DNA from 3 places in the Cryobacterium sp. GrIS_2_6 genome. Region 2 is predicted to be linked to each of the others. Evidence: predicted binding sites of a transcription regulator. Region 2 holds the regulator's gene; each other region holds the start of a gene.

Region 1 (5,842 bases), 1.4 Mb from region 2:
GGACCAAGCTTGAGGACTTGGTTGTTCGCCCCGAACAGGACCCCTTGGAAGCCACCGTCACAGATCCGCTGACGCACCGTCTTGAGCGACACCGGCGCTTCGACCCCGTCGATCCACCCGACCCCGACCCCGGAGGCGAGGTCGGCCGCGTTCACGTGCACCATCACCGTCGGCGCCGACCCGCCCATGCTGGGCGTGTCCGTGTCGCGGGCCGCGTGTTCGAACAAGGCCCGGAGGATGTCGGCGCGTTTCTCCCCGCCCGTGCGGGTGTCCGCGCGCCGCTCCCGCAGCGCCGCTTCGATCACGTCAAGCTCCGGGCCCGTGTCGGTGCCGGTGCCCGCTGACTCGGCGCCGGGAATCAACTGCCCCGAATCCATGAGCGCCTGTTCCTCGGCGGTAGGGAACGCCGGGCGGGCGTGGAAGCTCAGGAAGGCGTCGAAGAGGGTGTTCATCACCCCGAACAGTTCCGGTGTCACCCCACCCTTCACCGGATACAAGCCGTTCTTGAGTTGTCCGAAGCCGATGTTGGACTTCGCCTCGAACACGTCCTCCTGCGGGAGCACCCCGTCGGGGTCCAGGGCCGCCTGCCACTGCGCGACCATGCCCCGGACCAGGTCCGTCGCCGCAGGCACCCCGGCGCCGGCGAGGATCTCGGTCTCCGGGGTGATCCACCCGGCCGCCGTGGCGACCAGGGCACGCTCGGCGACCTCGACCTCCGCCGGGACCGCCCGGTGACTGACCGACCCGAGCCCCGTCGTGATCAGCTCGGCCGCTTCCACCCCGATGTCCCCCGCGGTCAACGCGGCCCCCACCACCGGGAACAACGGCGGCAACACCGCCAACCCCGCCCGGCGGGGCAACACCGCGTCCCCGAGCTTGATGCGCCGCTTCACTTCCCGCCCCGACACCCGCGTCACCCGGGTCAACACATCCCACGGGCCCCGGCAACCCATCTTCCACGCCAGGCCTTCCCGGCCCAGCACCCGCGCCCGCCGGTCCACATCCGTCGCCGTATTCACCCGGGCCGCATCCACCGTCCGCCCGATGGCCTCCACTTCTTTCAGTGTCGTGACCGCTTCCGCATCGCTGAGCAAGCCCACCGGGATGGCCGCCAGTGCGTCTGCGAGAGCCGAACGCGCCTCGGCGAGCCGGGCGACAGCATCCGCATGAACCGACGGCACCGACCCGGCCAGACCGTCAGCGCCCTCGAAACCCACGGCAACCGCAACCGCATGGGCCGACTCAACGCTCACGGTGGGCTGATCCCCATCGGCCCCGGAACGGGGTGTCTGCGGGGTGTGTGACTGGGGATCTGAAGCTCCTGCCATACCCCGATTCTACCGCGAATCGGACAGGAATTCGAGACTTACTCACATAATTTTGGGCTTCTCATCGTGAGTTTCAGACCTGAAGCGGCCTTACGATTTCGGTGAGATGCGCATAGCCTGTTCCGGTGATTGAAACCGGCCGGCCGTGAGCGCGAAGGCCGTCATTTGTCCCCGCGGCCACGAAAGCGTCCGTATCGTCCGAGATGGAATCCAACGTGAGGGCGGACGGCCCAAGCAGCGTTGGCGCTGCGTGCTCCCGGACGGGTCCTATCACCGATTTCTCGGAGTAATGAGTCGAACGATCACGGTTGACTCAACCTGCGTGGAGTGCGAGAACCATATCGCACCTCATGTTGGGCCCGTCGCTCCGGCCGAGGGCGAGTACCTGGTGCGGGAGATCGCCGGTGCGCTCGTGGACATCGGCCGCGGCCAGACCTATACCGACGCCGCACTGCGGGTCCGGGCCCGAGCGAACATCGGGAAGACGGGCGAACGCAAAGATGTCATCAACGGCCAGACCGTCGCGGACTGGATGGCCGACTTCGTTCCGGCCGTCGCCGCCCGCCACGAGCAGACACGGTGGCCTGCAGTGCTAGTGCTGGACTCGTCGACGTTCAGCTGGACCGACCCGTTGACGACCAAGAGCCTGGCGCTCTTCTTCATCCTGGCCGCGTATGGATACGACAAGGACGGGAAAAACGGCCGACTCTGGAAACTCGAAGCCTCACCCTCCAGCGACACCGCAGCGTGGGCGGAATTCCTCAGCTCTTTGCCCGGGAAACCAGACTCAATCGTCTGCGATCAGGACGTCGCCATCATCGGCGCCATCAACGTCCACTGGGGACAATGGGCCGCCGTGAACCTTGTCCACCACTGCGAACACCACCTCAGCGAGCGAGCCCTGGCCGCGTTCAAAAGCGACAAACTCGACTCCGACGACCCCGTCCGGACCCTCTTTCATGGAGCCTTCACCTCGCGAGAGAAGTGGGACGCGTTCGAGGCTGAAATCACCAGCCGGCCACGACTGCTGCTGACGAACAGCTGGCTCGCCAGGAACGTCACCTGGATGCGAGGACAGACACAGGGGCGCTCACGGATCCCACCCGTCTACTCCAACAGCGCCGTCGAACAACCCTTGCGAGAGATCCGGGCGATGATCCGACCCCGCGCATTCGTGTTCAGGAACCGAGCCCGACTGAACAATGTCCTGATTCTCATGCGCTTGGCGCGCCTTCGCGTGGACACCGCCACCGACTACGCCAGCGACATCCGCGACTTCCTCAGCAAGCACGACGGCCACCCACCTCGCACCTACCGAGCTACCTATGACAAAACGGCCAACGCGGACGGTGAGATCCTCCTCAGCAGCCTCTGGGCGCCCAAAGCCCAACTCGCGATGGCCGAAGCACGCGCGAAGAAAGCTCGCGCTCGAGTTCAGGCCCGCGAAATCGCAGAGGCCAAGGAATCCAAACTCAAACTCGACTCCATCTCACCGAAATCGTAAGGCCGATCCGATGACGAGTACGCCGAGTCTTCGGTGGCTAACTCAGGAGATTCGCCAGGGCGGGCCGCACCGGCCCGCGGACCAGTGCTGCCGATTCCACCCAGCCACAACGATTTCCTGAGTTAGCCACACTCACCAGCTTCCGCGCTCCTGCGGGAGGGTGGAACTACTTGGCGCAGTAGGTGAGCGCGACTTCGGATTTCTGTTGCACGTCGCCGGGGGCCTGGGATTGCTTGGTGACCGGAGAGCCCGGCTGACTGGCACAGGTCGTGTCCGGGGTCGGCATGGGCACGAGCTGTACTGACGCGCCCTGCAACAGCTCACTCGCGGCTGTCAGAGACTGGCCGACGAGGTTCGGCAGGGTGACGAGGCCGCTGGAGATGAAGAGATCGACGGTGTCGCCGGTCTGGGTACTGGCCGACAGTGCCGGGTCGGTGCGCAGCACAAGGTTGGGCGCGATCGTCGCAGAGTTCTCCTTGGTGATCGACCCTGGCAGGAGCCCGAGAGCACTGATCGCGGCCTGGGCGTCGGCGATCGGCAGGTTCGTGACATCGGGCACCGTCACGGGCTGCGGACCCGTTGATACGTAGACCTTGATCACATCGGTCGGTTGGGCAATCGTTCCAGCGGGCGGGTCTGTGCGGGTGACCTTGTCCTTGGGGACCGTTGCGCTGGCCTCCTGGGCCATCGTGGCAGCGAGGTCGGACTCGATGAGGGTGTTCTGGGCGGTCTCGTAGCTCTGGCCGACCAACGAGGGCACCTTCCGGGAGTTGTCCGGGAGGTCGCTGCTGGGGGTGAGGCTGAAGGCCCAGATCATCACGGAAAGCACGATCACGATCACGCTGAGGATGCCGGCCCAGATCCAGATGACCGGGGGCCGTCGCTGGGTGCGCACCATTGTGGCGTCCTCGGCGAGTTGTTTGAGCGCGAGCTCCGATCCGGAGGTCGCCGTGGGCGGTGCGCCGAAAAGGCTCGCGGTGGCCTCATCGACGGGGCGGTGCAGCGGGATCACGCCGGAGCCGGCGATCTCGACATCCGTTCGGAATTCGACGGCGCTCTGGTACCGGGCGAAACGGTCCTTCTCAAGGGCGCGCATCACGACGACGTCGAGTGCCGGGGAAACCTTGGGGTTGATCGAGCTGGGGGCGACCGGTGTCTCGCTGACGTGCTGGTAGGCGACGGCGACCGGCGTGTCGCCGCGGAAGGGCGCGCGGCCGGTGAGCATCTCGAAGAGGACGACGCCGGTGGAGTACAGGTCCGTGCGTGCGTCGACGGATTCGCCCTTGGCCTGCTCCGGGGAGAAATACGAGGCCGTGCCGAGGATCGCCGTGGTCTGGGCGACCGTCGTCGAGGAATCCGAGATGGCCCTGGCGATGCCGAAGTCCATCACCTTCACCTGGCCGGTCTTGGTGATCATGATGTTGCCGGGCTTGATGTCGCGGTGCACGACACCCGCGCGGTGCGAGTACTCGAGCGCCGTCAGTACGCCGTCGATGATGCGCACGGCCTCGGTGGCCTGGACCGGGCCTTCGCGGATGATGTCCTTGAGCAGGCGTCCGTCGACGAATTCCATCACGATGAACGGAATCTGCGATTCGAGGCCGCCGGGTTCTCCGACGGTCTCCTCGCCGGCGTCGAAGACACGCACGATCGTGGGGTGCGCCATTCGCGCCGCGGCCTGGGCCTCCTGGCGGAAGCGGGTGCGGAAGGCGGGATCGGCCGCGAGGGACGACTTCAGGAGCTTGATCGCAACCGTGCGGCCGAGCCGCGCGTCGGTGCCGATATGCACGTCGGACATGCCGCCGCGACCAATGAGTGCCCCCACTCGATAGCGACCTGCGAGCAGGCGGCCTTCATCACTCACAGACTCACTCCCACTCTTGTCGACCATTCGGCTCCGGACATCGCCCCGGCTGAGGCAACCCTGGTTGCGCGGATCTTGGCTATTTTAGCTGACGTCCCTGCGTCAGTCTTACGGGGTCGCAGCGGTGATCGGCACCGCGGTAGAGGACGGCGACCAGGCTGAGGCGACCTGTCCGCAGTAGTACAGGTACTTGACGGTCATCGATCCGACCGGGCCGGCGACGACGGTCGCCGTGGTGACATCGGCGCCCGTCGGGTTCGCGGATTGCACCGTGCCGCCCGTGACCTCGAGCTTGTACCCGGCCAGGGTCTGGCCAGTGGGGCACGACTGCGCGACCCAGGTGTAGGTCACCGTCTTACCGCTGGCGACGGTGGTCGTGGTTGTCGTCGGAGCGGCGCTCGGGGCGTCGGGCACGACGGCCGGAGCGTAGACCGTGACCGTGATCTTCTCGCCCTTCTTCACCGGGCCGGTCGGGTTGACCGAGTAGACCGTGTCCGCGACCTGGGTGGCCGGGTCGACCGAGGCCTTGCCCGTTGCGACGTCGGCGACGAAGCCCATGTCAGCGAGCATCTTGCGAGCCTCCGCGCTCGTCTTACCGATGAAATCGGACTCGGTTACCTCCGCTGTGGTGGGCGTCGGGGTCGGGGTTGGCGTCGGCGTGGGCGTCGGAGTGGCTCTCGGCGTCTTCGAGGGAGTCGGCGTCGGAGTGCTCGACGTTGTCGACGTCGTCACGGGGGTGCTTCCGCTGTTCTGCTGGGAAACGAACGCGACAATGCCACCGATGAGAACAAGGGCCAGCAGTGCGATCAGGGCGATGAGAGGCCAGGTCCAGGGGCTCCGCTTCTTCTTCGCGGCCTCCTCGGCCTCCGCCGCTGCCGCTGACGCACGCGTGACGGGCGGCAGCCCGGAGGGAAGCAGCGTGGTTGCCTGCGCGTTCGCGCCGGCACCGGGCATGAGCATGGTCGCCATGGTGGGGGTGACCCCGTTCATAACGGCAGGAACGGAAGCGGCCGCGAGTGCGACATCACCGCGGCGCAGGGCGGTCGCGGCCCTCGCGAGGTGGGCCGCGGATGCCGGGCGATCCGCCGGGTTCTTCGCGAGGCAGGAGATGACGAGGTTGCGGACCGGCTCGGAGACGGTGTCGGG
Region 2 (5,842 bases):
TTCGAGCCCATCGACCGGATCGAGGACCTCATTCCCGTGTACGCGACCTTGTTGCAGCGCCTCGCCGCCGCCGGTGCCGAGTGGGTGCAGCTCGACGAACCCGGCCTCGTCAGCGAGAGCATCCACGTGCCCCGCGCTGAGACCCTCAGCGCCGTGCAGTGGGCGTATGGGACTCTCGGGCACCTCGCCCAGCGCCCGGCGATCTTCGTCGCCGCTCCCTACGGTAGCCTCGGCGACGCCCTCCCCGTACTCGCCGCCGCACCGATCGAGGCCATCGGCCTTGATCTCGTCCGCGGCACGCTCCCCGAGACGGCCCAGGGGCTCGACGGGAAGACCCTCGTCGCCGGTGTCATCGACGGGCACAACATCTGGCGCGGTGACCTGGCGGATGCATTCGCTCAGCTCACCGGGGCCGGCACCCTGTCGGCGCGGGTCACCGTCTCGACCTCGACGAGCCTCCAGCACGTCCCGCACACCGTCGCCGACGAGACCGCGCTCGGCGCCGAACTGGTGAGCTGGCTCGCCTTCGCCGACGAGAAGGTCGGCCAGGTTGTGACCCTCGCCCGCGGCCTGGCCGACGGTCGGGAGGCCATCACGGCCGAACTGGACGCCGCGACCGCCGCACTCGCCGCCCGCAGCGCCGCCCCCGGCGTCCGCGACGGTGCCGTGAGGGCCCGTGCCGCGGAGCTCACGGACGCCTCGTACAGCCGAGGCGTTTACGCCGACAGGCTCGCCGCCCAGGAGACCGCACTCGCGCTGCCCTTCCTGCCGACGACGACCATCGGCTCCTTCCCGCAGACCGGGGAGATCCGCCGTGCCCGCGCCCGCTTCCTCACCGGAGTGCTCAGCGCAGCCGAATACCGCGACCTGATGCGCGCGGAGATCGCCCGGGTCGTCGCCCTGCAGGAGGAGATCGGCCTCGACGTGCTCGTGCACGGCGAACCCGAGCGCAACGACATGGTGCAATACTTCGCCGAGAACCTCGACGGCTTCGCGGTCACCGAGAACGGCTGGGTCCAGTCCTACGGCAGCCGCTGCACCCGCCCGTCCATCCTGTGGGGCGATGTCTCCCGCCCGAAACCGATCACCGTCGAGTGGTCGACCTACACGCAGGGGCTGACGGAGAAGCCGGTCAAGGGCATGTTGACCGGACCGGTCACCATCCTCGCCTGGTCCTTCGTGCGCGACGACCAGCCCCTCGGCGAGACGGCGCGCCAGGTCGCTCTCGCCCTCCGCGACGAGATCGCCGACCTCGAGGCCGCCGGAATCGGCATCATCCAGGTCGACGAGCCGGCCCTGCGCGAACTGCTTCCGCTCAAGAAGGCCGGCCACGCCGACTACCTCGACTGGTCCGTCGGCTCGTTCCGGCTCGCGACCGCCGGGGTGCAGGACGCGACCCAGATCCACACCCACCTCTGCTACTCCGAGTTCGGCGTCGTGCTCGAGGCGATCCGCGCTCTCGACGCCGACGTGACGAGCATCGAGGCGGCCCGCTCCCGGATGGAGGTCGTGACGGACATCCAGGCCAACGGCTTCGACCACGGCATCGGCCCGGGTGTCTACGACATCCACTCGCCGCGGGTGCCGGGCGTTGCCGAGCTGACGGAGCTGCTCGACCGTGCCGTCGCCGCCATCCCGACCGGTCAGGTCTGGGTGAACCCGGATTGCGGGCTCAAGACCCGCGGCTACACGGAGACGGTCGAGTCTCTCGGAAACATGATCGAGGCCACCCGCATCGTGCGCGCCCGCCTCGCCGCAGGCATCCCCGCCCTCGCCTGATCCTCTTCGCGGCGAACACCCACCGCGCGAGATGCACCATTTCCGCCGCTTCGCGCCAGGCATGCCTGGCGCGAAGCGGCGCAGTTGGCGCGCACGGGGGAATTACAGGGGACTACAGGGACCGCAGGACGGCGACGATCTTGCCGAGGATCTCGGCGTGGTCACCGAGGATCGGCTCGAAGTTGGTGTTCCTCGGCAGCAGCCAGGTGTGGCCGTCACGCTGCCGGAAGACCTTCACCGTCGCCTCGCCATCGAGCATCGCGGCGACGATCTCGCCGTTCTCCGCGGTCTTCTGCTGGCGGACGACGACCCAGTCGCCGTCCATAATCGCGGCGTCGATCATCGATTCGCCGACGACCTTGAGCATGAACAGCTCGCCCTTGCCGACAAGCTGGCGCGGGAGCGGGAAGATCTCGTCGACCTGCTGGTCGGCCATGATCGGAACACCGGCCGCGATCCGCCCGACGAGCGGCACCATTGCCGCGTCGCCCACCGGGGTTCCCTGCTGGAAGTTCTCCGCGGCGCCGGCCGCGGTGTCCTCTGGCGACTGCGGCAGCTCGATCAGGACCTCGAGCGCCCGGGGCCGGTTCGGGTCCCTGCGCAGGTAGCCGCTCAGCTGGAGTTGGTTGAGCTGGTGGGTGACGCTCGACAGCGACGACAGGCCGACGGCGTCACCGATCTCCCGCATGCTCGGTGGATAGCCGCGCTGGCCGACAGATCGCTGGATCACGTCCATGATCGCGCGCTGCTTGTCGCTGAGGCTCTTCCTCCGACGTGTTCCGCCTCGTTCGGGGGAACTGCCGGTGAACGGGGTCACGCTGTCCGGGGTCACGCTGTCCTGGGTCACGATGTCGCTCCTGTCGGTGGCGGTGGGCGGTGGCGGGCGGTCGCCCCGGCGGATGCCGTGAGGCGACCGTATCCAAATGTCAGTGGTCGCTGGTTGAGTTCACACCAGTCAATCGAAACTGTAACCAGCTTGGGGCGAAGTACAGACATTCATTCGAGTGTGTCGTGTACTTCACCCCGATAATAACCGGAGAAAGTCTTGATTGTTCGAACAATCGAATATATATTCGGAACATAGCTTCGTATCCGGCTCTCCCGGCCGAGAGCCGGATACGAATACACAGGAGGCAGACATGAACACAACAATCGAGCTGGCCCCGGGGGCGCACACCCGGCTGCGCATCACCCGGCGCGGTCGTGCCGTGCTGACCGCGATCGCCGGCGTCCCCCTCGTCGTCGGCGCGCTTGCCCTCGCCCTCAACGGCGGACTCGCCGCCGCAGACGGCAGCACCTTGAGCGGCAGCAGCATGAGCGCCGACACGGGCGGAAGTGCGACGACGTTCGACTACGTCACGATCCAGTCGGGCCAGTCGTTGTGGCAGCTTGCCGAGCGCATCGCCCCCTCTGCCGATCCGCGCGAGGTGATCGCCGAGATCGTCAACCTGAACCAGCTGCCCTCTGAGAGCGTGCAGCCGGGCCAACGACTGGCCCTCCCGGCCGAATACTGAGCAAGCCGGATAGTGAGCAAGTCGGATACTGAAGCACCGGAGTACTGAGCAAGCCGAATACTGAACCACGGGCAATATGACCCGCCGGTGCTGAGGCCCATCGGTAATATGGGGGGAGTGACCAGTCTCAACGACCTGCCCCTCCGCGACAATCTTCGCGGGCTCACTCCCTATGGGGCGCCGCAGCTGCACGTGCCGGTCGCACTCAACGTGAATGAGAACACCCACGGCATCCCCGAGGACGTGGCCGTTGACATCGCCGCAGCACTGGCCGCCGCGATCCGGGGGATCAACCGGTACCCGGACCGGGAATTCACGGAACTGCGCGAGGCGATGGCCCGCTACCTCGGACACGGTCTCACCCGTCAGAACATCTGGGCCGCCAACGGCTCCAACGAGGTTCTCCAGCAGGTGCTGCAGGCCTTCGGCGGGCCGGGACGCACCCTCCTCGGTTTCGCCCCCACCTACTCGATGTACCCGTTGCTCGCCTCGGGAACCGGAACGCGCTGGGTCGCCGGTGACCGCGACGCCGACTTCGAACTCACCCCGAAGCGCGCCGTCGACTGGGTCAACCGGGTCAATCCCGACCTCGTCTTCCTGTGCTCCCCGAACAACCCGACCGGCACCCCGCTCTCTCTCGAAGTGATCGCCGCCGTCTACGACGCCTGTGACGGCATCGTGGTCGTCGACGAGGCCTACGCCGAATTCGCTCCGGTGGGGACGGCATCCGCTCTCACCCTGCTGCCCGGCCGGGAACGCCTGCTGGTCTCCCGCACGATGAGCAAGGCCTTTGCGTTCGCCGGGGCCCGGGTGGGCTACCTCGCCGCCGACCCGGCCGTGACGGATGCGCTGCGGCTCGTGCGCCTGCCGTACCACCTCTCCGCGCTGACCCAGGCCGCGGCCGTCGCCGCTTTCGCGCACACGACGGAGATGCTGCGCATGGTCGACGACATCCGCGGCCAGCGCGACCGCCTCGTCACCGAACTGCACCGGCTGGGCTACCGCCCCTTGCGGAGCTGGAGCAATTTCGTGCTGTTCGGCGGGGTCTCCGACCCGCGCGGAACCTTCGAGGCTCTGCTCGCCGAGGGCATCCTCGTGCGCGACGTCGGGATCCCCGGCCACCTGCGGGTCACGGCCGGCACCGAGCGCGAGACGAGCGTATTCCTCGACGCCCTCGAAGCACTGGGCCACGCGTAACCGCCCGGGCCAATAAACTAGCCGCATGAGCTCACAGTCACCGGCCGCACAGTCATCGACCGCACAGGCCCGCATCGCGCACCTGCAGCGGGAGACGAGCGAGTCGAGCATCGACCTGACGATCAACCTCGACGGCACCGGCGTCTCTGACATTCACACCTCGGTGCCGTTCTACGACCACCTGCTCACCGCGTTCGCCAAGCACTCCCTGACCGACCTAACCGTGCGGGCGTCGGGGGACATCGAGATCGATGTGCACCACACCGTCGAAGACGTCGCCATCGTGCTCGGACTCGCCATCCGGCAGGCGCTCGGTGACAAGTCCGGCATCTCCCGCTACGGCGACGCGCTCGTGCCCCTCGACGACGCCCTCGCCCAGGCTGTCGTCGACATCTCCGGCCGTCCGTACCTCGTGCACACCGGGGAGCCTGCCGGCTTCGAGTTCCACCTCATCGGCGGGCACTTCACCGGCTCGATGGTGCGCCACGTCTTCGAGGCGATCGCATTCAACGCGGCCCTCACCGTGCACGTCACCGTGCTCGGCGGTCGTGACCCGCACCACATTGCCGAGGCCGAATTCAAGGCCTTCGCCCGCGCGTTCCGCCAGGCCAAGGCCTACGACCCGCTCGTCTCCGGCATCCCCTCGACCAAGGGCGCCTTGTGACGAGCGTCGTCGTCTTCGACTACGGCACGGGAAACGTGCACTCGGCCGTCAAGGCTCTCGAACTCGCCGGCGCCGACGTGACCCTGACGAGCGACCGCCGCACAGCCCTCGAGGCTTCCGGCCTCGTCGTGCCCGGCGTCGGAGCGTTCAGCGCCGTGATGAGCGCCCTCACCGCCGTGCGCGGCGACGAGATCGTCGACCGCCGCATCGCCGGGGGACGGCCGGTGCTCGGCATCTGCGTCGGCATGCAGGTCCTGTTCGAGCACGGCGTCGAACGCGGCTCGGACACCGAGGGACTCGGCGAATGGCCAGGCACCGTCGCCCAGCTGCCCGCCAAGATCCTGCCGCACATGGGCTGGAACACCGTCACCCCCGACCCGGACTCGCGCCTCTTCGCCGGGATCGAGGACGAGCGGTTCTACTTCGTGCACTCCTTCGCCGCCCAGGAGTGGACGCTCGAGGTCACGCCGCCGTTCCCGCGGCCCCGGCTCACCTGGGCGGAACATGGCGGACCGTTCCTCGCCGCTGTCGAGAACGGACCGCTCTCCGCGACCCAGTTCCACCCGGAGAAATCGGGCGAGGCCGGCATCCGCCTGCTGAAGAACTGGATCGGCACCCTGCGGGACTGACCGTCCCCTCTCGCTTTTGTTCGGCGGCCCGGCCGCACCCATCCCTGATCTGAGGACTA
Region 3 (5,842 bases), 760 kb from region 2:
GACGACCCAGCCGCGGACACCGCGGATCCGGCCGCCGCGCACGATGAACAGCTGCACAGCCGCAGCGAGCTCGTCCTCCTCGACGGCGAACAGGTCGATGTCGACGTTGTCGCGCAGCACGACCGCACTCTTCTCGAGCACGTTCGTGAGCGCCTTGACCTGATCCCGCCGTTTGGCCGCGAGCTCGTACTGCTGGCCGAGGGCGGCGGCCTTCATCTCGTTGGTCAGCCGGTTGATCATGGTGCGGTCCTGGCTCGCCATGAAGCTCACGAATTCGTCGACGATGACGCGGTGCTCCTCGATCGAGACCTTCTGGGAGCACGGGCCGAAGCAGCGGCCGATCTGGCCGGCGAAACACGGCTTCCCCGATTGCATGGAGCGTTTGTAGTTGGCGTTGTTGCAGGTGCGGATCGGAAAGGCCTTGAGCATCAGGTCGATCGTCTCGTGAACGGCCCAGACCTTGGGGTATGGGCCGAAATAACGCGCGCCGCGGATGCCGGTGGTGCGGGTGACGAGGGCGCGCGGCGCCTCGTCGGCGAGGGTCACGGCAAGATAGGGATAGGACTTGTCGTCCTTGAACTGCACGTTGAACGGCGGGTCGAACTCGTTGATCCAGGTCCACTCGAGTTGGAGGGCCTCGACCTCGGTTCCGACGGTGGTCCACTCGACGGACGCGGCCGTCGTGACCATGCGCCGGGTGCGCTCGTGCAGGCTGCTGAGGGGCGCGAAGTAGTTGCTGAGGCGCGCGCGCAGGTTCTTGGCCTTGCCGACGTAGAGCACCCGCCCGGTCTCGTCGCGAAAGCGGTACACGCCAGGGACCGTGGGGATCTCCCCCGCCTTCGGCCGATAGCTCAACGCGTCCGACATGAACTCTCCTGGTACTTCCCCGTGCCGGACAGAAACCGGCCGAACAGAATTTTAGCGCGCCGCCAGGATCTCTTTGAGGAAGGTGCCCGTGTGGCTCTTCTTGACGGTCGCGATGTGCTCCGGCGTTCCGGTCGCGAGCACGCGCCCGCCGCCGGACCCGCCCTCTGGCCCGAGGTCGATCACCCAGTCGGCCGATTTGATCACGTCGAGGTTGTGCTCGATCACGATCACGGTGTTGCCCTTGTCGACGAGGCTGTTGAGCACCAGCAGGAGCTTGCGCACGTCTTCGAAGTGCAGCCCTGTCGTGGGTTCGTCAAGCACGTAGACGCTGCGGCCGTTCGAGCGCCGCTGGAGTTCGGTGGCGAGCTTGACGCGCTGCGCCTCACCGCCGGAGAGCGTCGTGGCGCTCTGGCCGAGGCGCACATAGCCGAGTCCGACCTCGACGAGGGTCTTCAGGAAGCGGTGGATCGCCGAGATCGGCTCGAAGAATTCCGCAGCCTCGCTGATCGGCATGTCGAGGACCTCTGCGATGTTCTTGCCCTTGTAGTGAACGGTGAGGGTGTCGCGGTTGTACCGCGCTCCCCCGCAGACCTCGCACGCGACATAGACGTCGGGCAGGAAGTTCATCTCGATCTTGATCGTGCCGTCGCCGGAGCAGGCTTCGCAGCGGCCGCCTTTGACGTTGAAGCTGAACCGGCCGGGCAGGTAGCCGCGCGCCTTCGCCTCGATCGTCTCCGAGAACAGGGTGCGGATCTTGTCGAACACGCCCGTGTACGTCGCCGGGTTGGACCGGGGGGTGCGCCCGATCGGGGCCTGGTCGACGTGGATGACCTTGTCCAGCTGCTCGAGCCCGGTGACCCTGGTGTGCTTGCCGGGCAGCTTGCGGGCGCCGTTCAACCGGTTGGCGAGCACCCGGTAGAGGATGTCGTTGACGAGGGAAGACTTGCCGGAGCCGCTCACGCCGGTGACGGCGGTGAAGGTGCCGAGCGGGAACATCACGGACACCTTCTTGAGGTTGTTCGCCTCCGCCCCGATCACGCTGATCTGGCGGTCAGGGTCGATCGGCCGGCGCGTCTCCGGCGTCTCGATCGACTTGCGGCCGGCGAGGTAGTCTCCCGTGAGCGACTCCCGGTTCTCCAGCAGGCTCGCGTAGGAGCCGGAGTGCACGACGTGGCCGCCGTTCACGCCGGCGCCGGGACCGATGTCGACGATCCAATCGGCCATCTTGATGGTGTCCTCATCGTGTTCGACGACGATGAGGGTGTTGCCGAGGTCGCGGAGGGCGACGAGGGTCTCGATGAGTCGCCGGTTGTCCCGCTGGTGCAGGCCGATACTCGGCTCGTCGAGCACGTAGAGCACCCCGGTCAGCCCGGAGCCGATCTGCGTGGCCAGGCGGATGCGCTGGGCCTCTCCGCCGGAGAGGCTCGCGGCTGCGCGGGCCAGGTTCAGATAGTTGAGGCCGACCCGGATCAGGAAGTCCAGCCGCGCCTTGATCTCGCGGAGGACCTGGGCCGCGATCATGGCCTCACGGTCGGTCAGTTCGAGCAGGTCCATGAACGACCTGGCGTCCGCGAGGCTCAGGTTGCAGACATCCGCGATGCTCGAGCCGTGGATCAGCACGGCGAGGACCTCTGGCTTGAGCCGGGTGCCCGAGCAGACCGGGCAGTCGATCTCGCGGAGGTACTCGCCCCAGCGGGCCCGCTGGGTGTCGGACTCCGCCTGCAGGTACTGGCGTTCGATGTACGGCACGACGCCCTCGAAGCCGGAGGTATAGCTCATCTCGCGGCCGTAGCGATTCTTCCACTTCACGCGGACCTCGAAGTTATCGCCACGGAGCACGGCATTCTGCACGTCGGGCGTGAGTTCGCCCCAGGGGGTGTCGAGGGAGAAGTCGAGGTCGTGCGCGAGGCCGTCGAGCAGTTTCTCGTAGTACTGGAAGAGTCCCTTGCCCTGGGTGGTCCAGGGCAGCACGACACCCTCCGCGATGCTGAGCTCAGGGTCGCCGAGAAGGAGATCCTGGTCGACTGACATCCGCGTGCCGAGGCCGGAGCACTCGGGGCAGGCGCCGAAGGGCGCGTTGAAGGAGAAGGTGCGCGGTTCGATCTCGGTGAGCTGCACGGGGTGGTTGTTCGGGCAGGAGAGCTTCTCGGAGTAGCTCTGCCACGCCGCGTCACCCTCCGCGTCGACGTAGTTGATCTGGACGATGCCGTCGGTGAGCTTGAGCGCGGTCTCGAGGGAGTCGGTCAGGCGGCTGAGGAGTTCCGGCGCCGCGACGAGGCGGTCGACGACCACGGAGATGTCGTGCTTGAGCTGCTTCTTGAGCGTCGGCGGTTCGCTGAGCTGGATCTGGGTGCCGTCGACCATGGCGCGAGAGTAGCCGCCGGCGGCGAGTTCCTTGATCAGGTCGACGAACTCGCCCTTCTTCTGGGAGACGACCGGGCTCAGGATCTGGTACCGGGTGCCCTGCGGAAGTTCCATGAGCTGGTCGGCGATCTGCTGAACGGTCTGGGCCTGGATGACCTCGCCGCAGTCTGCGCAGTGCGGCACTCCGATGCGGGCCCAGAGCAGGCGCATGTAGTCGTAGACCTCGGTGATCGTGCCGACCGTCGACCGTGGGTTGCGGTTGGTCGACTTCTGGTCGATCGAGACGGCGGGGCTGAGCCCCTCGATGAAGTCGACGTCCGGCCGGTCGACCTGGCCGAGGAACTGGCGTGCGTAAGCGGAGAGCGACTCGACGTAGCGGCGTTGCCCCTCCGCGAAGATGGTGTCGAACGCGAGTGAGGACTTACCGGAACCGGACAGCCCCGTGAAGACGACCAGGGAATCCCTGGGGATCTCCAAATCGACGTTGTGCAGGTTGTGCACACGCGCACCTCGGACACTGAGCTTGGACCCGGACGTTACCTTGGAAATTGACACCGTTCGAGTCTATTGAGTGCCACCGACACACCTGCGCCCCGGACGCACGCCCTGAGCGAACAAACGTTCGAATTGCGACCGTGACGTTGGTTTGGTGTCCGTCAGATGTGCCCGGCCTTCTCCATCTGGCGGAGTTCGCGCTTGAGTTCGGAGACCTCGTCCCGGAGCCGGGCAGCGAGTTCGAACTTGAGCTCGCCCGCGGCCTCGAGCATCTGGCCGCTGAGGTCGGCGATGATCGATTCGAGGTCGTTGGCGCCGTTCGCGGCGATGCCGGTGCGGAGCGGAGTCGCCGCGACCTTGCGCCGGGCGTCGCGACCGGCGAGGAGCTCGGCCGTGTCGGCCTCTTCCCGCGCGAGGATGTCGGTGATGTCGCCGATCCGTTTGCGGAGCGGAGTGGGGTCGATGCCGTGCAGGGTGTTGTAGGCGACCTGCTTTTCGCGGCGGCGGTCGGTCTCATCGATCGCGCGTTCCATCGAGGCGGTGAGCCGGTCGGCGTACATGTGCACCTCGCCGGAGACGTTCCGGGCGGCCCGGCCGATGGTCTGGATGAGGGAGGTTGCGGAGCGCAGGAACCCTTCCTTGTCGGCGTCGAGGATTGCGACGAGCGACACCTCTGGCAGGTCGAGGCCCTCCCGGAGGAGATTGATGCCGACGAGAACGTCATACACGCCCGCGCGGAGCTCGGTGAGGAGCTCGACCCGGCGCAGGGTGTCGACGTCGGAGTGCAGGTAGCGCACCCGGACGCCGGCCTCGGTGAGGAAGTCCGTGAGTTCCTCGGCCATCTTCTTGGTGAGGGTCGTGACGAGTACCCGCTCGTTGAGTGCGACGCGCTTGTGGATCTCTTCGAGGAGGTCGTCGATCTGCCCCTTGGACGGCTTCACGATGATCTGCGGGTCGATGAGCCCGGTCGGGCGGATGATCTGTTCGACGATGCCGTCGGCGATGCCCATCTCGTATTTTCCGGGCGTGGCGGACAGGTAGACGGTCTGGCCGACCCTGTCCTTGAATTCATTGAACTTGAGCGGCCGGTTGTCGAGCGCGCTCGGGAGCCGGAAGCCGTGCTCGACCAGTGTGCGCTTGCGGGAGGAGTCGCCCTCGTACATCGCGCCGATCTGTGGGACGGTGACGTGGGACTCGTCGATGACCATCAGGAAATCATCGGGGAAATAGTCGAGGAGACAGTGCGGGGCCTCCCCCGGCGACCGCTGGTCGATGTGACGGGAGTAGTTCTCGATGCCGGAGCAGAAGCCGATCTGTTCCATCATTTCGAGGTCGAAGGTCGTGCGCATCCGCAGTCGCTGTGCCTCGAGCAGTTTGCCTTCCCGTTCGAGCTGGCCGAGTCGTTCGGCGAGTTCTTCCTGGATGGTGACGATGGCCCGCTGCATGGTCTCCGTGCTCGCGACGTAGTGCGAGCCGGGGAAGACGGACACAGACTCGAGCTTGCGGACGATGTCACCGGTGAGCGGGTGCAGGCTGTAGAGCGCCTCGATCTCATCACCGAACATCTCGATCCGGATCGCGAGTTCCTCGTACATCGGGATGATCTCGATAGTGTCGCCGCGCACCCGGAAGTGGCCCCTGGAGAAGTCCACGTCGTTTCGCTGGTACTGCATCGCCACGAACTTCCGGATCAGCCAGTCCCGGTCGACCTTCTGCCCGATCTGGAGCGCGATCATCGCTTCCATGTAGCCTTCCGGCGTGCCGAGGCCGTAGATGCAGGACACGGTGGAGACGACGACGACGTCGCGGCGGCTCAGGAGCGAGTTCGTGGTGGAGTGCCTGAGCCGCTCGACCTCGGCGTTGATCGAGGAGTCCTTCTCGATGAAGGTGTCCGTCTGCGGGACGTACGCTTCCGGCTGGTAGTAGTCGTAGTACGACACGAAGTACTCGATGGCGTTGTTCGGCATCAGCTCGCGGAACTCGTTGACGAGCTGGGCTGCGAGGGTCTTGTTGTGGGCGAGCACGAGTGTGGGGCGCTGCACCTGCTCGATCAGCCAGGCGGTCGTCGCGGACTTGCCGGTTCCGGTGGCTCCGAGGAGCACGATGTCGGTTTCAC

What was found. Region 2 encodes LexA, which represses DNA repair genes until DNA is damaged. Its sites were predicted from a motif close to TCGAACANNTGTTCGA; they were not measured.
Region 1: a site for LexA is predicted at 1,348-1,363, ahead of RCH22_RS16270 (DUF222 domain-containing protein). Genes of this name have one in related genera too.
Region 3: a site for LexA is predicted at 3,842-3,857, ahead of uvrA (excinuclease ABC subunit UvrA). Genes of this name have one in related genera too.

Annotation. Positions count from the first base shown of each region.
Region 1 is NZ_JAXCHP010000001.1:3,336,394-3,342,235, forward strand. Features, by position in the region: gene RCH22_RS16270 (DUF222 domain-containing protein) at 1-1,328, opposite strand, end outside; gene RCH22_RS16275 (hypothetical protein) at 1,618-2,832, shown strand; gene pknB (Stk1 family PASTA domain-containing Ser/Thr kinase) at 2,999-4,696, opposite strand; gene RCH22_RS16285 (protein kinase) at 4,805-5,842, opposite strand, start outside.
Region 2 is NZ_JAXCHP010000001.1:1,977,435-1,983,276, reverse strand. Features, by position in the region: gene metE (5-methyltetrahydropteroyltriglutamate--homocysteine S-methyltransferase) at 1-1,779, shown strand, start outside; gene lexA (transcriptional repressor LexA) at 1,892-2,596, opposite strand; gene RCH22_RS09835 (LysM peptidoglycan-binding domain-containing protein) at 2,919-3,293, shown strand; gene RCH22_RS09830 (histidinol-phosphate transaminase) at 3,402-4,490, shown strand; gene hisB (imidazoleglycerol-phosphate dehydratase HisB) at 4,516-5,154, shown strand; gene hisH (imidazole glycerol phosphate synthase subunit HisH) at 5,151-5,783, shown strand.
Region 3 is NZ_JAXCHP010000001.1:1,217,945-1,223,786, reverse strand. Features, by position in the region: gene uvrC (excinuclease ABC subunit UvrC) at 1-867, opposite strand, end outside; gene uvrA (excinuclease ABC subunit UvrA) at 919-3,786, opposite strand; gene uvrB (excinuclease ABC subunit UvrB) at 3,888-5,842, opposite strand, start outside.